DNA from 2 places in the Cupriavidus mimosae genome. Region 2 is predicted to be linked to the other one. Evidence: predicted binding sites of a transcription regulator. Region 2 holds the regulator's gene; the other holds the start of a gene.
The links. The regulator sigma-54, encoded in region 2, starts transcription at its own class of promoters, with help from an activator protein. The targets are predictions, from matches to a motif close to TGGCANGNAANCTGCTTT.

Region 1 (11,061 bases), on a different contig from region 2:
GCAAGCCGCGCTGGTGGTGGCGGTGGCCACCGCGCTGGGCTACGGCATGCTGGCCGGCATGCAGATCCCGGCGCTGCGCACCGTCGCCATGCTCTGCGTCGCGGCGGTCGCGGTGTGGGGGGCACGTGCGCCGCCGGCGTCGGTGGTGCTGGCCTGCGCCGCGCTGGTGGCGCTGCTGCTGGACCCGTGGGCGGTCATGCTGCCCGGTTTCTGGCTGTCCTTCGGTGCCGTCGCGGTGATCTTCTTCGCTGCCCGGCCGGGACGCGACGCCGCCATCGCAGGGCGCTGGCAACGGCTGCGGGCCGCGCTTGCCGCGGGCGCGCGCACCCAGTGGGCCGTGACCATCGGGCTGGTGCCGCTGACGCTGTTGCTGTTCGGCCAGGTCTCGGTGGTGTCGCCGTTTGCCAATGCGGTGGCGATCCCCGTGGTCAGCCTGCTGGTAACGCCGCTGGCGCTGCTGGGTGCCGCGCTGCCGCTGTGGCTGGCCGTGCCGGTCATCGCCGGTGCCCACTTTGCCATGCAGGGGCTGGCGGCCGTGCTGGCATGGTTCTCCATGCTGCCCGGGGCATTGTGGGAGGCCGCCAGCGCGGGGCCAGTCGCGCTGCTGCTGGCCGCGCTTGGCGTGGCCGTGCTGGTGGCGCCCGTGGCTTCGGCGCGCCTGCGCCGGCATGGCGCACTGCTGATGCTGCCGATGCTGGTGGCGCGCGGCCCGCCGGTGGCCGATGGCCAGTTCCGCGCAGTGATGTTCGACGTCGGGCAGGGCACCGCGGTGCTGGTGCGCACGCGCTCGCATGCGCTGCTGTACGACACCGGACCCGGCTATGTGTCGGGGTCCAGTGCGGGCGCTCGGGTGGTGGTGCCGCTATTACGCGCCGAAGGGGTGGCGCGGCTCGACCACCTGATGGTCAGCCATGAAGACATCGATCATGCCGGCGGCGTGGCGGACATTGTAGGAACGGTCGGCGTGGCGGCGCGCAGCACCGGTGCGCCAGCCGGCCACCCGCTGCTGGACGCGCTGAATGATGGGACCGGTCCGGCCCGATGGAACCCATGCGCCGCGGGACAGCAATGGGAGTGGGACGGGGTGCGCTTTGCCGTGCTGCACCCGTTGCCTGAACAGTCGCAGCAGGCCGCCATCGCCAGCAACGCGCGCAGTTGCGTGCTGCGCGTGGACACTGCCGCGCACAGCCTGCTGCTGACCGGCGATATCGGCCTGGCGCAGGAGCGTGCGTTGATCGGGCGCATGCCGGCCGAAGCCTTGCGCGCCGACGTGCTGGTGGTGGCGCATCACGGCAGCGCTACGTCGTCCGGCGCGGACTGGATCGAGACGGTCGGGCCCGCGGCCGCGGTGTTCCAGCTGGGCTATGGCAACCGCTATCGCCATCCGAACGCCGAAGTCTGGGAGCGCTTTGGCCGCGCGGGCATCCTGCGCTATCGCACCGACGAAACCGGCGCGGTGACCATGGACACGGCACGCGCGGGTTACACGCTGTCGACGTTCCGGCAGGCGGAGCCGCGCTACTGGCGGGAGCGGCCGCCGGCGCCGCGCTAGGGCGCGAGGGTGTCGCGGGCGGTCAGCCGGCCTTACTGCGGCTGGGGCGTGCGGCGGGCCGTGCGGGCCTGGTGGACGTAGACGGCGTGGCCGGCTCGGCCGCCGCGGCGCGGCCCCGGCTGCGTGCCGGCGCCGGCTCGGCACCGGCGATGCGCCGCTCGCGCAGATGCGCCTTGGCGCGCTGCAGGCGCGGCGCGACGGTGTCCGCGCGCGCCAGCGCCACGCCAGCGGCGAGCACGTCGCCCAGCACCAGGTGGCTGATGCGCGAAGTCATTGGCGTGTAGACCTCGCTGTCTTCCTCGACGTCCGAGAACACGCAGACCTCGGCCAGCCGCGCCAGCGGCGAGCCGCTATGGGTCAGCGCCAGCACGCTGGCGCCGCTGCTGCGTGCCAGCGTGGCGGCGGTCAGCATGTCCCAGGTGCGGCCGCTGTTGGAGACCAGTACGGCCACGTCGCCCGGCGCCAGCAGCGCCGCCGACATGCTGAACACGTGCGGGTCGGCATAGGCGACGGTCGGCACGCCCAGGCGGAAGAACTTGTGCTGCAGGTCGAGCGCGACGATGCCGGAGTTGCCACAGCCGTAGAACTCGATGCGGCGCGCGCCGGCGAGCAGCTGGATGCCATGCTCGATCTGGTCGGCCGAAAGCGCGTTGCGCACGCTCATCAGCGTGGCAATGGTGCGGTCGAACACCTTGCCAGCGATGTCCGCCGGGCGGTCGTCGGCGGCGACATCCTGGTGCACGAAAGGGGTGCCGCCGCCGACGTTCTGCGCAAACTGCAGCTTGAATTCGCGGAAGCCGTCGTAGCCCAGCGCCGCGCAGAAGCGCGCGATAGTGGGTTGCGATACCCCGGCGCGCTCGGCCAGTTCCGGCATCGACAGCCGGATCACGGTGGCACCGTGGCGGGCTACATAGTCGGCCAGGCGGCGTTCTGAGGGACGGAGGGTGTCGTAGACGGCAAGGATGCGGTCGCGCATGGCGGCAGGCGGCGGTATCGGTGTGGAAGAGTATGTAGATATTCTACATTGATTGGCGCCGCATCTTGCCTTAGATGAAGGCTGACTGGCTCTCCGGGTTTGTACTGATTACGGCCTTGTGGTGGGGATTTTTCTGCAATGGCGGGTCGACGAGCGGCAGGTGCTGGGTATAATGGCGCCCGGTTTGTAGAAAATCTACAGGTGATAGCGCCCTGCGGCGCCCGTCGCCCCGCCTCCTTTTTCCCACAAGGACCGTCATCGCCATGCCTTCTGCCGTCCATGCCGAGCTTCAGGCCGTTACCGACCGCATCGTTGCGCGCAGCCGCGCCAGCCGTGCCGCCTACCTTGCCCGTTGCGAGCGCGCGCAGGCGGAACTGGGGCCGCTGCGCGGCATGTCCTGCGCCAACCTGGCGCACGGCTTTGCCGCGCTGCCGGCCAGCGACAAGCTGAAGCTGCGCGTCGAGCATGCGCCCAACTTGGGCATCGTCACCGCGTACAACGACATGCTGTCGGCGCACCAGCCCTACGAGCGCTATCCCGCCGTGATCCGCGAGGCCGCGCGCGCGGTCGGCGCGGTGGCGCAGGTGGCGGGCGGCGTGCCGGCGATGTGCGACGGCATCACGCAAGGCAACGCTGGCATGGAGCTGTCGCTGTTCTCGCGCGATGCGATTGCCATGGGCACCGCGGTGGCGCTGTCGCACAACACCTTCGATGCGGCGCTGATGCTGGGGGTGTGCGACAAGATCGTGCCGGGGCTGCTGATGGGCGCGCTGCAGTTCGGCCACCTGCCGATGGTGTTCGTGCCCGCGGGCCCGATGTCCAGCGGGCTGCCCAACAAGGAGAAGGCGCGCGTGCGCCAGCTCTACGCCACCGGGCAGGTCGGGCGCGACGCGCTGCTGGAAGCCGAATGCCAGGCCTACCATGGCGCCGGCACCTGCACCTTCTACGGCACCGCCAACAGCAACCAGTTCCTGATGGAAATCATGGGGCTGCACCTGCCTGGCGCGGCCTTCGTCCATCCCGACAGCGGCCTGCGCGATGCGCTGACGGCCGCGGCGGCACAGCGCGCGATTGCGCTGCGCGCGCGCGGCGACAGCTACCTGCCGCTGGCGCGCATCGTCGACGAGCGCGCCATCGCCAATGCCATGGTCGGCCTGCTGGCCACCGGCGGCTCGACCAACCACACCATCCACCTGGTGGCGATGGCGCGCGCCGCCGGCATCGTCATCGACTGGAACGATTTCGACCTGCTGTCGCGCATCACGCCGCTGCTGGCGCGGGTCTATCCCAATGGCTCGGCCGATGTGAACCATTTCCATGCCGCCGGCGGCGCCGGCTTCGTGATCCGCGAGCTGCTGCAGGCCGGTCTGCTGCACGAGGACGTGCAGACCGTGGCCGGCCCGGGCCTGGCCCGTTATGCGCAGGAACCGGTGATGACCGACGGCGTGCTGCGCTGGCGCGACGGCGCCGCAACGAGCGGCGACCCGCAGGTGCTGGCGCCTGCGGGCGCGCCGTTCTCCGCCGAGGGCGGGCTGCGGCTGATGCAGGGCAACCTGGGACGCGGCGTGATCAAGGTCTCGGCCGTGGCGCCCGAGCACCGCGTGGTCGAAGCGCCGGTGCGGGTGTTCGATTCGCAGGAGGCGCTGCAGGCGGCGTTCGATGCTGGCGAATTGGGCGGCGACCTGGTGGCGGTGGTGCGTTTCCAGGGGCCGAATGCCAACGGCATGCCGGAACTGCACCGGCTTACCCCGGTGCTGGGCGCGCTACAGGACGCCGGCCACAAGGTGGCGCTGGTGACCGACGGGCGCATGTCCGGCGCGTCGGGCAAGGTGCCGGCGGTAATCCACGTCGGCCCCGAGGCGCTGGCGGGCGGGGCGCTCGCGCGGGTGCGCGACGGTGACCGCATCCGTGTCGACGCTGTCGCCGGCACGCTGCAATGGCTGGGTGACGAGGCCGAATTCGCGGTGCGCGCGCCGGCGCGCGCGCCTGCCGACCCGTTCGCGCAATTCAGCCTGGGGCGCGGCCTGTTTGGCCTGTTCCGGCGCCACGCACGGATCGCGGAAGAGGGTGGCAGCGCACTCGACCTGTCCGAACTGGACGCCGCCGGCGCCGACGGCCGTACCGCCGGGTTGCGATCCGTCGCACAATAGCCGGACCAGGACAGGCAGGCAACTGACAAGGATGGCAACACCATCCGATACCAAGACCGACGGAGCAGACATGATCTATATCCTGATGGGCGTTTCCGGCAGCGGCAAGACCACGGTCGGCCAGTTGCTGGCGCAGCGGCTGGGCTGCGGCTTCCATGACGCCGACGACTTTCACAGCGACGCCAACAAGGCCAAGATGCACGCCGGCATCCCGCTGACCGACGATGACCGCTGGCCCTGGCTGGCGGCGATGCGCGCGGCCATCGACACCGCCCGGGCCGAAGGCCGCACTCATGTGTTCACCTGCTCGGCGTTGCGCCAGGCTTACCGCGACCGGCTGACCCCGCCCGATGGCGGCGTGACCTTCGTGTTCATGAAGGGGGATGCCGCGCTGATCGGCCAGCGCCTGTCCGCGCGCACCGAGCATTTCTTCAATCCGGAGCTGCTGCAAAGCCAGTTCGATACGCTGGAAGAGCCCGGCGACGCGCTGGCCCTCGACATCCGCCAGCCACCGGAGGCGCTGGTCGACACCATCCTGCGCGCCACCGGGCGGCAGGGCGCCAGCGCGGCGCGCTGAAGCGCTGCCGCCTGCGCGCAGGGGCATGGTCCCCGGCGGACTTCCTGATTTTCCATGGATCGCAACCACGGCCGCCGGCCTCACCGGCGGCCGTTTTTTTGCGTGCGCTGGCAGGCATCTTGCTAGCTTCGCTTCGGTGTCTGTGCGGCGCGGCTGCGGTGGCACGGGCGGCCCGCCGGCCGCCTTGCGGCTTTCGCCGGCACGGTTATGCTGGAAGGGCCAGTGACTCGACGGCATCACCGCGGCTTGCGCCAACCGGCGCGGCCGCGCGGCAGGGCAGGACAGCCAGGGCAACCAGGGCGGCCGGCAGCGGCGCCCGCGACATGGAGGAGCGGCCATCATGGCGGCGCGGTATTTCGACGAGATGCTGGACTGGCGCGACGACAGTGCGCCGGCGCTGATCCACGCGGGACAGACCTTGCCCGAGGGGGCGGTCCGCCCGCACTACCGGCATTTCGCCGAATGGCTGGCGCGCCAGACCGAAAGCACCATGGCCAACAAGCGCGCCGAGGCCGACCTGGTGTTCCGGCGCGTGGGCATCACCTTCGCCGTCTACGGCGACAAGGACGAAGCCAACAGCGGTACCGAGCGCACCATTCCGTTCGACGTGGTTCCGCGCATTTTCCCGGCGAGCGAATGGGCGCTGCTGGAAAAGGGCCTGCGCCAGCGCGTGGCCGCGCTGAACCGCTTCATCCACGACATCTACCACGGCCAGGACATCATCCGCGCCGGCGTGATCCCGCCCGACCAGATCTACAACAACGCCCAGTACCGGCCCGAGATGCTGGGCGTCAGCGTGCCGCACGACGTCTATGCGCATGTCGCCGGCATCGATGTGGTGCGTGCCGGCGAGGGCGAGTTCTACGTGCTCGAAGACAACCTGCGCGTGCCGTCGGGCGTGTCGTACATGCTCGAGAACCGCAAGATGATGATGCGCTTGTTCCCGGACCTGTTCGCGCGCAACCGCGTGGCACCGGTGGCGCACTATCCCGACCTGCTGCTCGACATGCTGCGCGGGGTCTCGCCGCAGGCGATCGCCGATCCCACCGTGGTGGTGCTGACGCCGGGCATGTACAACTCGGCGTACTTCGAGCACGCCTTCCTGGCGCAGCAGATGGGGGTGGAGCTGGTCGAAGGCAGCGATCTCTTCGTCGAGGACAACCACCTGTTCATGCGCACCACGCAGGGCCCGCAGCGCATCGACGTGATCTACCGGCGCGTCGACGATGATTTCCTCGACCCGCTTGCGTTCCGCCCCGATTCCGCGCTCGGCGCCGCGGGGCTGCTGTCGGTCTACCGCGCCGGCAACGTGACCATCTGCAATGCGATCGGCACCGGCGTGGCCGACGACAAGTCGATCTATCCTTATGTGCCGGACATGATCCGCTTCTACCTGGGCGAGGAGGCCATCCTGAGCAACGTGCCGACCTACATGTGTCGGCGCGCCGAGGATCTGCAGTACGTGCTTGACCATATGGCCGAACTGGTGGTCAAGGAAACCCACGGAGCCGGCGGCTACGGCATGTTGGTCGGCCCGGCGGCGACGCGCGCCGAGATCGAGGCCTTCCGCGAGGTGGTCCGCTCCAGGCCGGAGCAGTACATCGCGCAGCCTACGCTGGCGCTGTCGACCTGCCCGACCTATGTCGAGGCCGGCATCGCGCCGCGCCATATCGACCTGCGCCCGTTCGTGCTGTCGGGCAAGGAGGTGCGCATGGTACCGGGCGGGTTGACGCGCGTGGCGCTGCGCGAGGGCTCGCTGGTGGTGAATTCCTCGCAGGGTGGCGGCACCAAGGACACCTGGGTGCTGGAACGATGAACGCCGATTCGGGAGAGCCCGCATGCTGAGCCGCACCGCCGACCACCTGTTCTGGATGGCCCGCTACACCGAGCGCGCGGAGAACACCGCGCGCATGCTCGACGTCAACTACCAGACCTCGCTGCTGCCGCAATCGGCCGAAGTGGCCGAGCAGGGCTGGTGGGCCATGCTCGACATCTCGGAGCTGACCGACGTCTTCGACCACAAATACGGCCTGCTGTCGCGCGACGACGTGATCGACTTCATGGTACGCGACATGACCAATGCCTCGTCGATCATGAGCTGCCTGCGCGCGGCGCGCGAGAACGCGCGCGCGGTGCGCGGCTCGCTTACCACCGAGGTCTGGGAAACCGTCAACACCACCTGGCTGGAGGTGCAGCGCCTGATTGCCGATGGCGTGCTGAAGGAAGACCCGGCGCGCTTCTTCGAATGGGTCAAGTTCCGCTCGCACCTGGCGCGCGGCGTGCAGTTCGGCACCATGCTCAAGGACGATGCCTTTCATTTCATGCGCTTGGGCACCTTCCTGGAGCGGGCCGACAATACCGCGCGGATCCTCGACGTCAAGTTCCAGGCGTCTAACGGCCGGGAGGGCGAGGAGCCCGAGGCCAAGCCCGACCAGGGCGCCCACAACGATTTCTACCATTGGGCGGCGATCCTGCGCTCGGTGTCGGGCTTCGAGGTCTACCGCAAGGTCTACCGCGCGGTCATCACGCCGCAGCGCGTGGCCGAACTGCTGATCCTGCGCCCGGACATGCCGCGTTCGCTGGTATCGAGCATGGACGAGGTGGTGGCGATACTGCATACGGTGCGCAACCAGCATTCGGCGGAAACCGAGCGCCAGGCTGGTAAACTCCACGCCGACCTGAAGTACGCGCGCATCGACGATATCTTTGCCGTCGGCCTGCATGCGTACCTGACCAGCTTCCTGGAGCGCATCGGCGACCTTGGCAACGGCATCAGCCGGGACTTCCTGGTGCCGCTGCAGGCGGCCTGAGCCGGGCCGCCGGCAGTCCCCCGTACCGCCGCCGCGCCCTGATACCGTGAAATACAAGATCCACCACCATACCGTCTACCGCTACACCGAACCGGTGCGGCGCAGCGTGCACGAAGTGCGTCTGCAGCCGCGCTCGGGTCCGCTGCAGACCGTTGACTACTGGCAGCTATCGACGCCGGGCAACCCGTCGGCGGCGCGCGATGGCTTCGGCAACATCGTGCACAACTTCACGGTGGCCGGGCCCGCCACCACCATCGCCATCGAAGCCAGCGGCGAGGTCGAAGTGCTGCCGCCGCATGGAGACCTGGATCGCGACGGGCATCACGCGTTTTGCGATGCGCCGCCGGATGGCGAGGCGCGGGTGTCGCCGCTGTATTTCCTCGGCAGCACGCCGCTGACCACGGCGCCGGCGCCGATGCGTGCCTTTGCCGCGCCGTTCCTGGCGGCGGGGCACGACATCGATGCGCTGCTGGCGCTGGCGCGCGGCATCGGCGAGCGCGTGCGCTACAAGCCCAACACCACCGATGTCGGCACTTCGGCGGCGGAGGCTTTCGCGCTGGGCAGCGGGGTGTGCCAGGACCAGGCGCAGGTGATGGTGGCGGCGTGCCGGGCGCTGGGCATTCCGGCGCGCTATGTCAGCGGATATTTCTACGACCCGGCCGCCACCGAACTGGCCAGTCATGCCTGGGCCGACGTGTGCCTGGACCCGGCCGGCGAAATCTGGTGCAGCATCGACATCACGCACGGCTGCCTGACCGACGAGCGCCATATCCGGCTGGCGGTGGGGCGCGATTACGCGTCGGCGGCACCAGTGCGGGGCATCCTGGAAGGCGGCGCCGGCGAGACGCTGGAAGTCAATGTAACCATCACGCCACTTTCGACCTGATTAGGTGCTTGCTTCCAGACGCGGCGCGGTGCCGGTGCATGGGCGCTAGAATCCAGAGTGATGCAGGCCACTGCCGGCCCATGCCGGCCGCCACCAAGAACACCAAGACAAACCATGACGTATTGTGTAGCCATGCGGCTGGATGCCGGCCTGGTATTCCTGTCCGACTCCCGCACCAATGCCGGGGTAGACGCCATTTCCACCGCGCGCAAGATGACGGTGTTCGAGGAGCCCGGCGACCGGGTGATGGTGCTGATGACCGCCGGCAACCTGGCCATCAGCCAGTCGGTGCGCCAGATCCTGATCGAGGACCATGACGAGAAGCGTTCGTTGTGGACCGCGCGCGACATGTTCGAGGCGGCCTCGATCGTCGGCGAGGCGGTGCGCCAGGTGCACCGGCGCGACGCCCACGCGCTGCGCGACGCCGGCATCGAGTTCAATGTCAGCCTGGTCTTCGGCGGCCAGGTGCGCGGCGAGCGGGTGCGGCTGTTCAACATCTATGCGGCCGGCAATTTCGTCGAAGCCACGCCCGAGAACTGCTACTTCCAGATTGGCGAGGCCAAGTACGGCAAGCCCATCGTCGACCGCGTCGTGCATCCGTCGCTGCCGCTGGCGGAAGGGGCCAAGTGCGCGCTGATATCGATGGATTCGACGCTGAAGTCGAATATCTCGGTGGGCTTGCCGCTGGACCTGCTGGTCTATGAAGCCGATTCGCTGCAGGTGACCCGCTTTGTCAATATCGACGAGCGCAACGCCTATTTCCGCATGATCCGCGACACCTGGGGCCATCGCCTGCGCCAGGTCTTCAGCGAGATCCATAACCCGGAATGGGATCCGGCCGCGCCCGCGGAATTCTCGCTGGCGCGCTCCGGCGAGGCCGACCGCTGGGCCCAGCCGGTGCGGGCCCGGCGCGTCCATCCGCGCAAGCCGGACTGAGGCGGCAGACATGCGCGACATCATCCATTTTTCCCACGCCAACGGCTTCCCGGTGACGACCTACCGCAAGCTGTTCGGCGAACTCGACGGCGAGTTCGAGTTCCGCGCCGTGGACCGCTACGGACACAAGCCGGAATTCCCGGTGACCCGCGGCTGGCCGCACCTGGTGGAAGAGTTGCTGGGCGACATCGACCGCCAGTACCGCCAGCCGGTGTGGCTGGTGGGTCATTCGCTGGGCGGCTTCCTGTCGCTGATGGCGGCGCTGCGCCGCCCGGAGCGGGTGCGCGGCGTGGTCATGCTGGACTCGCCGATCATCGCCGGCTGGCGCGCTTCCCTGCTGAAGACCGCCCAGATGCTGGGCATCGATGAGAAGCCCGGCCCGGCGGCGGTGACCAGGAACCGGCGCACGCATTGGCCGGACGCCGAGGCGGTGTGGGAACACTTCCGCGCCAAGCCCAATTTCGCCGTGTGGGACCAGGAAGTGCTGCGCGACTATGCCATCCACGGCACCGAGCCTACCGGCAAGGACAGCGAGCGCCGGCTGCGCTTCGACCGCGAGGTCGAATACTGGATTTACCGCACGCTGCCGACCAGCCTCGGGCGCAAGGTCGCGCGCGGCGCGCCGGTGCCGGTCGGCTTCGTCGCCGGCACGCGCTCGCGCGAGGTGCGGCAGTGCGGCCTGGGGGCGACGCGGCGGCTGGTCGGGCCCAACCTGCGCTTTATCGAGGGCGGCCACCTGTACCCGATGGAACGGCCGCAGCAGACCGCGCAACTGGTGCGCGAACTGATCGGCGCGATGCGCGAGCAGGGGCGCTGAACGAGCGTGCGGCGCATGCGCCGCAGCGGGGCGCGCGGCGCGCCGGAGACGGGCTGCTGTCACAATTTCCGGGTCGGCGGGGAACGGCCTCTCATGTATAATCCCGATTTCCCCGGCAAGCTCGGTTTATGACCAAATTCGTCTTCGTCACCGGTGGCGTCGTCTCTTCTCTCGGCAAGGGCATCGCTGCTGCCTCGCTCGCGGCTATTCTTGAGTCGCGCGGCCTCAAAGTCACCCTCCTCAAGCTCGATCCCTACATCAACGTCGATCCCGGCACGATGAGCCCTTTCCAGCATGGCGAGGTGTTTGTCACGGAAGACGGTGCGGAAACCGACCTCGATCTCGGCCACTACGAGC
Region 2 (11,061 bases):
GCGGATATCCTCGGCCATCGCCAGCACCATCGGCTGCGCCTGCAGGAAGTCGATTACCGGCGTGTCGCGGCCGGTCAGCGGCCGCAGCGCCAGATCGTAGTACGGGTTGGGCAGCGAGCGCACGTCGAACACCATATCGGCATCGCTGGGCACGCCGTGCTTGAAACCGAACGACTCGAACAGCAGCGTCAGGCGCTGGCTGTCGTCGCGGATCAGCTCCTTGATCCAGCTGCGCAGGGTATTGGTGCGCACATTGCTGGTGTCGATCCGGTGCGCGGCCTCGGCTAGCGGGCTCAGCAGCGCGCGCTCCATCTCGATCGCTTCCATCAGCGCCGTGTCGTTGAAGGCGCCGCCGCCACCGGCCACGCCGTCGGTCCGTGCCGACAGCGGATGGCGGCGCCGCGTCTCGGAGTAGCGCTGCACCAGGGCGTCGGTGCTGGCGGTCAGGAAAATCACCTCGACCTGGTGCTCGGCGGCCAGTGCGCGCACGGTGTCGGGCAGCTGGTCGAGCGACTCGCGGCTGCGGATGTCGGTAGCCACGCCCAGGTGCGTGTAGCCCTGGCTGTCTAGGTAGCGGGTCAGTTCAGGGATGAACTGCGCCGGCAGGTTGTCCACGCAGTAATAGCCTGCATCTTCGAGGACGTTCAGTGCGACGGACTTGCCGGAACCGGATATGCCGGTGATGAGGATGATGCGCATAGCAACTGAAGCATAGCATCAGGTGCCGGCTGCGTCATGACAGCGTGTTGACACCAGCAAAATGGCGAACCTTCCGGTTCGCCATGCTGGTTCGCGAGCAAGGGCGCTCAGGCTGCCTTTGACAGGCATTCCTTCATGTGGGCCTTGTATTCGTCGCCCTTCTTGCCCTTGCCGGACTTGCTGCAGGAAGCCATCTTGTCCTGCTGGCTCTTGGGCGCGCCGGACTTCGACAGGCATTCCTTCATGAATGCCTTGCGTTCGTCGCCTTTCTTGCCGGAGGCCTGCGCGTTGCAGGACTTCATCTTGTCCTGCTGGGTGTTGGCCGCGGGCTTGTCCGGATTGGCGGGGGTAGCAGGCGTGGCCGGCACGGCAGGCGTTGCCGGGGCCGTGGCCGACGGCTTGGCCGGCGTAGCAGGAGTGGCCGGCGTGGCGGTCTGCGCAAAGGCGCTGGCTGCGAACAGGGGGGTGACCAGCGCGCACACTGCAATCAGGGTCTTCATGCTTGCTCTCCTCGGGGGTGGACTACCTTGTCGCCGCGCGCCGGTTCGGCGTTGCAGCGTCCGTAACGGGCGTGATGCCCATTGCAGCACAAAACGGAGCATGCCTGAGAAGCGTTGACGAGCGGTTGTCACGCCGTTGTAAGCAATTGAAAACCGCGGCGGACCGGGGCTTACAGCAGCCGGCCCTGCCCGCGCGAGACGGCATCGGCCTGCATCGCGGCGCGCTGGCGGTCCATGAAGTCGCGCAGCGTGTCGATGCCGCGCAGGCGCAGGATGGTATTGCGCACGGCGGCCTCGACCAGCACGGCCAGGTTGCGGCCGGCCGCCACCTGGATCTTGACCATGTGGATGGGAAGCCCGAGCACGTCCAGGTACTGCGAATCCAGCGGCAGCCGCTCGAATTCGCCATCGTTGCGCCGCACCAGCTGCACCACCAGCTTGATCTTCATCTTCCGCCGTACTGCGGTCTCGCCGAAGATGGTCTTGATGTCGAGCAGCCCCAGGCCGCGTACTTCAAGCAGATTCTGCAGCAGCGGCGGGCAGCGGCCTTCGATGAAATCCGGCCCCAGCCGGACGAAATCGACGGCGTCGTCGGCCACCAGCCCGTGGCCACGCGAAATCAGTTCCAGGCCCAGTTCGCTCTTGCCCAGGCCCGATTCGCCCATGATCAGCACGCCCATGCCCAGGATGTCGAGAAACACGCCGTGCATGGTCACGCGCGGCGCGGAGATGCGCGACAGGTACAGGCGCAGATGGTCGATCACCGCGGCGGACGACACCGGCGTGGTGAACAGCGGCGTCGACGAGCGCGTGCAGCGCAGTTCAAGGTCCGGCGGCGGCTCCATGCCGTCGGCAATCACCAGGAACGGCGGCTCCAGCAGGATCAGCTCGCCCATCTGGCGCTTGCGGGTCTCGTCGTCGAGCCGCTGGTAATACGTGATTTCGGGCTTGCCGAGGACCTGGATCCGGTTCGGGTGGATCAGGTTGAGGTGGCCCACCAGGTCTGCGGCGGAGGTCGCTTCGCGGGCGAATTCAACGTCAAAGGCGCGGTCCGCGCCCTCCAGGCCGGCGATCCACGAGAGTTTGAGGTCGGCTGCGTTGTCGTCGAAGATGGACTGGGAGGTGACGCCGGTGAGTTCCATGCGGTATGGCTGGTAAGGCGGTGTTCGAAGCGCGTGGCGCTTGCCCGGTCTGGTGCCGGCCCGCTCCGGGGGAATCAGTGGATCAGGGATGCCATGCGATCAGCAGTTCGTGCACGGCATCGGGCGTGGGCAGCGTCGCCAAGCCCTCGCGCATGTCGCGATCCGACAGCAGTTGCGCGATCTCGGACAAAATTTCCAGGTGCTGCTGCGTGGCCTGTTCCGGCACCAGCAGGAAGATCAGCAGCGACACCGGCTTGCCGTCCGGCGATTCGAACGGGATCGGCTCGGCCAGTCGCATGAACGCGGCCAGCGGCTGCTTCAGGCCCTTGATGCGCCCGTGCGGAATCGCCACGCCGGCGCCCAGTCCGGTCGAGCCCAGCGACTCGCGTGCGAACAGGTTGTCGGTAACGATGGCGCGCGCCACGCCATGGTTGTTCTCGAAGAGGAGCCCGGCCTGCTCGAACACACGCTTCTTGCTGGTGACGCTGACGTCGAGGGTAATGTTGCCGGGTGGCAGCAATTTGGCCAAACGATTCATGGGCGATGCGCAGGATGTCAGTTAGCGGGCGGATCGTTCCGCCGGGCAGCGGCTGGCTCCCCGACCGCTGCCGGCGCGGGGAAGACGTCCGGCCCATTATAGAGCAGCGGCTACCCTTGCATTGTGCGGTGCAGCGCGAGCAGGCGCAGCCACGATTTCTCTCTCTTTGTATGGCGCAGCATACACCTTGGCGCTGCGCTTGCGAACATTTCGGACCTTCATGCGTGGCAGGGCTTTGCTCCGCTGCCACACACCCGTCACGGCGCAAGGGCGCAAAAAAGCCGCGCTTCGGGGCGCGGCTTGCCTGTGGAATCCTGGTTCAGCAGCCCTCTGCGGGGCTGCCGGGCACGGGTTTATTGCTGCATTTGCGCTGCGGCCATCTGGTACTTGACCGCTTCGCGGTCGTGGCCTTGCACGCGATCCTTGTAGCGAATCACCTGACGGTCCAGCTTGTCGACGAGTGCGTCGATCGCCGCATACAGGTCTTCGTGATGCGCCTCGACAAAGATGTCCTTGCCCTTTAGATGCAGATTGATTTCCGCGTACTGACGCCGGTCCTTTTCCTTGTGATTGTCGACAGAGAGCAGCACGCTAACGCCAATGACTTGATCGAAATGCCTGACGATTCGCTCCAGCTTCGTTTCCACGTACTCACGCAGAGGGGGCGTGATGTCCAGGTGGTGTCCACTGATCTTGAAGTTCATAGCGCTTCTCCTTCTGAAAGAGCCTCACCAGGCAGGCGGTGGGCTCGGCTACAAAGACTTGCGGAGATTGACTGCGGGGATTTTCAAGGCTTCACGATACTTGGCGACGGTGCGGCGTGCGACAACGAAGCCCTGTTCGCCCAGCAGTTCGGCGATGCGACTGTCGGAAAGGGGATTCCTCGGGTCTTCGGCTCCTATCAGTTGCTTGATCAAGGCGCGGATGGCCGTTGATGAAGCCGCGCCACCGGTTTCGGTGGACACGTGGCTACCGAAGAAGTACTTCAGTTCGAAAGTACCCATCGGCGTAGCCATATATTTATTGGTCGTCACCCGGGAGATGGTTGACTCGTGTAAACCCAGTGTATCGGCAATCTCCCGCAAAACCAAGGGGCGCATGGCGATTTCACCGTGGGTGAAAAAGTTCTTTTGACGCTCGACAATGGCCTGCGAGACACGCAGGATCGTGTCGAACCTTTGCTGGATATTCTTGATCAGCCAGCGTGCCTCCTGCAGCTTCTGCTGCAGTCCCGCCGTGCCGGTTTCGCCCTTGGCGCCGCGCAGGATCTGGGCATACATATCGTTGATGCGCAGCCTCGGCATCACATCCGGATTGAGCTGCGCGGTCCAGCCGCCGCCGCTCTTGCGCACGAACACGTCGGGCACGACGAAATCGGCCTCGGGACGGCTGTACGCGTGGCCCGGGTAGGGTGCGAGCGAGCGGATCAGGTCATGCGCGGCCTTGAGCGCGACTTCATCGACCTGCAGGGCCTTCTTCAGTCGCGTGTAGTCACGTACCGCCAGCAGTTCCAGGTGATGGGTGACGATGGTCAGCGCCAGTTCGCGCTGCGGGTGGGTCAGGCGGCGCAATTGCAGCGCCAGGCATTCGGCGGCATTGCGCGCGCCCACGCCGGCCGGATCGAAGCTCTGCAGCAGCGTCAGGATGGCGTGGACTTCGTCGGGGTCGAACTCCAGCTCTTCGGGCAGCTCCGCGCAGATCTCTTCGAGCGAGGCGCTCAGGTAGCCGTCGTCATCGAGCGATTCGATCAGGAAGATGGCGAGACCCTTGTCGCGCGCCGAGATCTTCAGCGGCGTCAGCTGCTCCATCAGGTATTCGCGCAGCGTGGGCTCGGCATCGCGCAGCTGCATCGGCGTCTTTTCGTCCTCGTCGCCTTGCGGGCGGCGGGCGAAGTCATCCAGGCTCCAGTCGCTGTTGCCGTAGTCGTCGCCGCTGCTGTTGTCGCTGTAGTTGTCATCGGCAGCGCCCTCGGCGCGCGCATCGCCATTGCCCTGGGGCTCGGCGGGGGCGGGCGCGGGCGCGCTCTGTACGTTGACCGAGCCATCGGCGGCCACGCGCAGCGGGCTTTCGATCCAGTCGTTCTCCCGCTCGAGCAGCGGGTTTTCCGTCAGCGCCTGTTCGACTTCCTGCTGCAATTCCAGCGTGGAGAGCTGCAGCAGCCGGATCGACTGTTGCAGCTGCGGGGTCAGGGCCAGGTGCTGGGAGAGGCGGAGCTGTAGCGACGGTTTCATGCGACCTATTTTATGCGCATCTTTCCGATGTTGGAACGGAAATTGCTATCGCTAATGCGCCGTGATCGCCGCTGGCTCTCCGCATCGCGCGGCCATGGCAGCCCGCGCCGGGCAGCCGTCTTGTCACATGCGGAAGTTCTCGCCCAGATAGACGCGCCGCACGGCGTCATTGGCGATGATGTCTTCGGGCTGGCCAGCTGCCAGCACCGTGCCTTCGCTGATGATGTAGGCGTGGTCGCAGATGCCGAGCGTCTCGCGCACGTTGTGGTCGGTGATCAGCACGCCGATATTGCGCGCCTTCAGGAAGCTGACGATGCGCTGGATTTCGCCCACGGCGATCGGGTCCACGCCGGCGAACGGTTCGTCGAGCAGAATGAAGCGCGGCGACGACGCCAGCGCGCGCGCGATTTCCACGCGGCGGCGCTCGCCGCCGGACAGCGACAGCGCCGGGTTGTTGCGCAGGTGCGCGATCTGCAGGTCGTCGAGCAGGGCATCGAGGCGGCGCTCGATCTCGGCCTTGGCCAGCGGCTTGCCCTTGTCCTGCTGCAACTCCAGCACCGCGCGGATGTTCTCCTCGACGTTGAGCTTGCGGAACACCGAGGCTTCCTGCGGCAGGTACGACAGCCCCATGCGCGCGCGCTCGTGGATCGGCAGGCCACTGATGTGGTCGCCGTCGAGCACGATGTCGCCTTCGTCCAGCGCCACCAGGCCGACGATCATGTAGAAAGACGTGGTTTTGCCCGCGCCGTTGGGGCCGAGCAGGCCGACCACCTCGCCGCTCTTCACATCGAGCGAGACGTCCTTGACCACCGTGCGGGAGCCATAGCGCTTCTTCAGGTGGCGCACGACCAGCGTGCTGCCGCCGGGCAGTACAGAGTTGGCTTCGACGACAGGCTGGTCGGCAATGGTGGCGGTATCGGTCATGGGTACGGTCAGGGTTTGTTGGCGGGCGCGGGCGCCGACTTCAGGTCCAGCGGCGAGCCGCCTGCGGTGCCGGACTTCTGGTCCTGGCGCGGCGACAGTACCGCGCGCACGCGGCCGGACGGGTTGGCGGCGGCGGCATCGCCGCTGCCGCCGCCCGCCGCGGTATAGAGCTCCTTGCGGCTGTCGTAGGTCAGCACCGCGCCGCGGATCTCGTCGACCAGCTTGGCGCCCTGCAGCCGCGCCATGCGGGCATTGCCGATCAGCTTGGAGAATTCCTGCTTGCCGTCGTACTCGATGCGGTCGCCCCAGCCGTCGATGTATTCGTCGACACCCTCGCGCTTCTGGCGGATATAGGCCTGCCTGCCCGGCTTCGAGGTGGCCACGGCGAACTGGTAGCCCTCGGGATCCGTGCGCAGCTCGGCGGCGTCGGACTTCAGGATCATGGTGCCCTTGGTCAGCACCACGTTGCCGGTCAGCGTATAGATCTGCTTGACGTCGTCATAGCTGGCGTTGTCCGCCTCGAGCACCATCGGCTTGTCGCGGTCCGCGCGCTCGGCAACGGCAGGCTGGGCCAGCAGGCCGAAGGCCAGGGCCAGCGCGAGCAGGGCCGGGGCGGTGCGTCGACGGGACGATGTCGTCAGGGAAGCGGTCATGTTGGCAGGGTTGCTTGAGGGCGTCTGGATGCGTGGTGGAGCGGTTTGCGCGGACTTTGGCGCGCGCGGTGCGGAGCCGTGCCGGCCGGCACCGCGGGCGCGACTGCGCTGGACCGGGCGTCAGGACCCTGGCGCACGGCCCGGGGATGGCCCGGTGATGATGGTGCCGCGTACATTGCCGAGCAATTGTACTTCGCGGGTGACGTTGTTGAAGATCAGTCCGTTGGCGGTCATGACCGACGGGCCGCGCGTCAGCTTGACGGGCTTGTCGGTCTTGACGATGTCGTCATTGACCAGCAGCTGGAAATAACTCGACGCCGCGGTCAGCTGCGGATCCTTCGAAGGATCCTTTCCCTGCTGGCGCAGCACGTAGCCATTGCCGTACAGGTCGATCACCGTGCCTTCGGCGTTCATGCGGCCGATGTCGGCGCGCGCGGTCACCGGCGGGCGGTCCGGCTCGTAGGCGCGCATCGCGGGGCGCGTGACCTCGTAGGTCTGGTCGTCCTCGAAATGGACCATGCGCTCGCCGGTGAAGCGGATCTTGGTGCTGCCGTCCGGTGCCAGCTCGGTGGCCGAGAAGCGGTCCATGAAGTAATCCGGCTCGTGCTTCTTGGTGGCCTGCGCGGCCTGGTCTTCCTTGGGGGAGTTGATCTGGACCAGCCAGAACGTGCTGCCCGCCACGATGGCCATCAGCAGCAGCGGCAGCAGCCGCATGACGATGCCGCTGAGGGAGGCGAGGAGTGCCTGCATGGTGTCCTTGGCGTTGTGCTGCGGGTGCCGTGGGTGGGGCGCCGGCTCAGATGACCTTGGCGCGGGTCAGGTCGTGGATATGCAGTGCGCCGGTCAGGCGCCCGTCGTCGTCCACCACCAGCAGCTGGTTGATGCGGTTGGCTTCCATCACCTGCACGGCTTCCACCGCCAGCTGGTCCTGGTTGACCACGTGCGGGTTGCGGTGCATGACCTCGCCGATCGGCACGGTCTTCCAGTCGCGCGGGGTTTCCAGCAGGCGGCGCAGGTCGCCGTCGGTGAACACGCCGATGGCGCGCCCGTCGGTATCCACCACCGCGGTCATGGCCATGCCCTTGCGCGTGATTTCCATCAGCGCCTGGGCCAGCGGCGTGCTTTCGCGCACCTCGGGCACGGCGTTGCCGGTGCGCATCACGTCGCGCACATGGGTCAGCAGCTTGCGTCCGAGCGCGCCCCCGGGGTGCGAGCGGGCGAAGTCTTCCTCGCCGAAGCCGCGCGCATCCAGCACCGCCACCGCGAGCGCGTCGCCCAGCGCCAGCGCGGCGGTGGTGCTGGCGGTCGGCGCCAGGTTCAGCGGGCAGGCTTCCTTCTCGACCGCCGCGTCCAGGTGGACGTCGGCCAGCTTGGCGAGGTTGGAGTCCGGATTGCCGGTGACCGAGATCAGGCGCGCGCCGATGCGCTTGACGATCGGAATGATCGACAGCAGTTCGCCGGTCTCGCCGGAATTGGAGAAGGCGATCAGCACGTCGTCGCGCGTGACCATGCCGAGGTCGCCGTGGCTGGCTTCGGCGGGATGCACGAAGAACGCGGGGGTGCCGGTCGAGGCCAGCGTGGCCGCGACCTTGCGGCCGATATGGCCGGACTTGCCGATCCCGGAAACGACCACGCGCCCGGTGCATTGCAGGATCAACTGCACGGCATGGGCAAAGTCGCCGTTCAGGCGGCCGGAAAGTGCGGAAACCGCATCGGCTTCGGTCTGGAGCGTGTCGCGGGCGAGCCTGAGTGCTCGATCCGCATCGAAATTGGCTATCATGGCGACGAAGTATACCAACGAATGCGACCGCACCTTGGCCGACCCACGGCGCGCGTCGCGCTCGCCCGTGCTCGCCGTATTTCCGCCGGCAGGGTGCCCGTGCCGGGTCGGCCGCGCGCCTCGCCGGTCACCCTGACCATCTGATGCATTCTCCGCTGGAACTGACCCTGGTGCTGCTGGCCGCCGCCGTGTTCGGCGTGGTCGCGTTCCGCATGCTGCAGCTGCCGCCGATGCTGGGCTACCTGGCCGTCGGCATCCTGATCGGGCCACATGCGCTGGGGCTGGCCAGCGATACCGCGCAGACCAAGTACCTGGCCGAATTCGGCGTGGTCTTCCTGATGTTCTCGATCGGGCTGGAATTCAGCCTGGCCAAGCTGCGCGCGATGAAGCGGCTGGTGTTCGGCCTGGGCGGCTCGCAGGTGGTGCTGTCGATGCTGGCGGTGGTGCCGGCCAGCTGGGCCTTCAACTGGCTGTTCCCGTTGTCGTGGCAGGCCTCGGTGGCGCTGGGCGGGGCCCTGGCCATGTCGTCCACCGCGATCGTGTCCAAGATGCTGTCCGAGCGCATGGAGCTGGAAAGCGAGCACGGGCGCAACATCATCAGCATCCTGCTGTTCCAGGACCTGGCGGTGGTGCCGCTGCTGATCGTGATCCCGGCGCTGTCGCGCGATCCGGGCGACCTGGTCATGGCGCTCGGACTGGCCACGCTCAAGATCGTGGTGGCGCTGGGCGCGATCTTCTTCCTGGGCCAGCGCCTGATGAGCCGCTGGTTCCATGTGGTGGCGGCGCGCCGCTCGCAGGAGCTGTTCATGCTGAACCTGCTGCTGGTCACGCTGGGCATGGCGGCGCTGACCGAGCGGCTGGGCCTGTCGATGGCGCTGGGCGCCTTCATGGCGGGCATGCTGATCTCCGAGACGCCCTACCGCCACCAGGTTGAGGAAGACATCAAGCCGTTCCGCGACGTGCTGCTGGGGCTGTTCTTCGTCACCATCGGCATGCTGCTCAACATCCGCGTGGTGCTCGACCATATCTGGCTGGTGCTGGCGCTGCTGGTGGTGCCGGTGCTGTTCAAGCTGGTGCTGATCGCGGCGCTGGCGCGCGTGTTCGGCTCGCGCCAGGGCGTGGCCATCCGCACCGGCCTGGGGCTGGCGCAGGCGGGCGAGTTCGGCTTCGTGCTGCTGAACCAGATCGACGGCCTGAACCTGGTCGACCCGGTGCTGATCCAGGTGATCCTGGCATCGATGCTGCTGTCGATGCTGGCGGCGCCGTTTCTGATCCAGTACAGCGATGCCATCGTGCTGCGCTTTGCCGCCAACGAATGGCTGATGCAGTCGCTCAACATGACCCGCATCGCCGCGCAGAGCCTGCAGACCGAAAAGCACGCCATCATCTGCGGCTTCGGCCGCAGCGGCCAGAACCTGGCGCACATGCTGGAGCGCGAGGGCATCAACTACGTGGCGCTCGACCTGGACCCCGACCGGGTGCGCGAGGCCGCCGCCGCGGGCGATACCGTGGTCTACGGCGACGCCGGCCGGCGCGAGGCGCTGATCGCCGCGGGCCTGCACCGCGCCGCCGCGGTGATCGTCACCTATGCCAACACGCCATCGGCGCTGAAGGTGCTGCACCATGTGCAGGAGCTGGCGCCGGCGCTGCCGGTGATCGTGCGCACGGTCGACGATTCCGAGCTCGACACGCTGCAGAAGGCGGGCGCCACCGAGGTGGTGCCCGAAATCATCGAAGGCAGCCTGATGCTGGCCTCGCACGCGCTGGTGCTGCTGGGGGTGCCGATGCGGCGCGTGGTGCGCGGCGTGCAGCAGGCGCGCGACGCGCGCTACAGCCTGCTGCGCGGCTATTTCCACGGCCGCGACGACGAAGAAGACATGGTCGAGCGCGACTCGGTGCGGCTGCATTCGGTGTCGCTCGGCCCGCAATCCACCGCGGTGGGCAGGCGCCTGGGCGTGCTGGGGCTTGAGCGCATCGGGGTCGAGGTGACCGCGGTGCGCCGGCGCGGCATCCGCGCCTTCGACCCGCAGCCCGAAACCGTGCTGGAGCCCGGCGATATCGTCGTGCTGCGCGGCCCGCCCGAGGCGCTGGAGGCCGCCGAGACGCGCATCCTGAACGGCTGAGCACCGGATCTGGCGCCGCAGCAAGCCTTAGTGCGGGCGCGGCTCGACCCAGGACTCTGGCAGGTTATCGAGCACCGCGCGCGGGTCCAGCGAGCGGATCGGCACGTCGCGATCGGCCGGGATGCGCCCCTCGCCCTGCAGCATCAGGTAGCGCAGGCAGCACACCCGCAGGAAGGACGAGAAGTTGCCCGCGACGGCCTCGCTGCCGCGGTGTTCGGTCAGTTCGTCGTGCAGGCGCGTGATCAGTTGGTTGACGGTCATGCCGTCGCGCTGCGCCAGTTCTTCCAGCACTTCCCAGAACAGGCTTTCCAGCCGGATGCTGGTGGCCGCGCCGTGCAGGCGCAGCGAGCGCGACTGGCTCTGGTAAGACGCCGGATTGGCGCGGATAAAGATTTCACACATCGAGGGCTCCCTGACGGGCGGGCGGCGCGGCCGGCAGGCCGTGCATGGCCGGCCGGGTCGGCAAGCCAT

Region 1: a site for sigma-54 is predicted at 5,364-5,381, ahead of MKD50_RS13510 (circularly permuted type 2 ATP-grasp protein). Genes of this name have one in related genera too.

Annotation. Positions count from the first base shown of each region.
Region 1 is NZ_JALHRY010000006.1:184,826-195,886, reverse strand. Features, by position in the region: gene MKD50_RS13530 (DNA internalization-related competence protein ComEC/Rec2) at 1-1,552, shown strand, start outside; gene MKD50_RS13525 (MurR/RpiR family transcriptional regulator) at 1,575-2,528, opposite strand; gene edd (phosphogluconate dehydratase) at 2,792-4,678, shown strand; gene MKD50_RS13515 (gluconokinase) at 4,749-5,255, shown strand; gene MKD50_RS13510 (circularly permuted type 2 ATP-grasp protein) at 5,596-7,071, shown strand; gene MKD50_RS13505 (alpha-E domain-containing protein) at 7,094-8,065, shown strand; gene MKD50_RS13500 (transglutaminase family protein) at 8,112-8,951, shown strand; gene MKD50_RS13495 (proteasome-type protease) at 9,066-9,887, shown strand; gene MKD50_RS13490 (alpha/beta fold hydrolase) at 9,898-10,704, shown strand; gene pyrG (CTP synthase) at 10,833-11,061, shown strand, end outside.
Region 2 is NZ_JALHRY010000005.1:124,470-135,530, forward strand. Features, by position in the region: gene rapZ (RNase adapter RapZ) at 1-699, opposite strand, end outside; gene MKD50_RS11230 (PsiF family protein) at 807-1,199, opposite strand; gene hprK (HPr(Ser) kinase/phosphatase) at 1,370-2,341, opposite strand; gene MKD50_RS11240 (PTS sugar transporter subunit IIA) at 2,424-2,879, opposite strand; gene hpf (ribosome hibernation-promoting factor, HPF/YfiA family) at 3,233-3,583, opposite strand; gene MKD50_RS11250 (RNA polymerase factor sigma-54) at 3,632-5,110, opposite strand; gene lptB (LPS export ABC transporter ATP-binding protein) at 5,234-6,034, opposite strand; gene lptA (lipopolysaccharide transport periplasmic protein LptA) at 6,043-6,687, opposite strand; gene lptC (LPS export ABC transporter periplasmic protein LptC) at 6,808-7,437, opposite strand; gene MKD50_RS11270 (KpsF/GutQ family sugar-phosphate isomerase) at 7,484-8,467, opposite strand; gene MKD50_RS11275 (hypothetical protein) at 8,354-8,611, shown strand; gene MKD50_RS11280 (monovalent cation:proton antiporter family protein) at 8,611-10,590, shown strand; gene MKD50_RS11285 (ribbon-helix-helix domain-containing protein) at 10,618-10,992, opposite strand.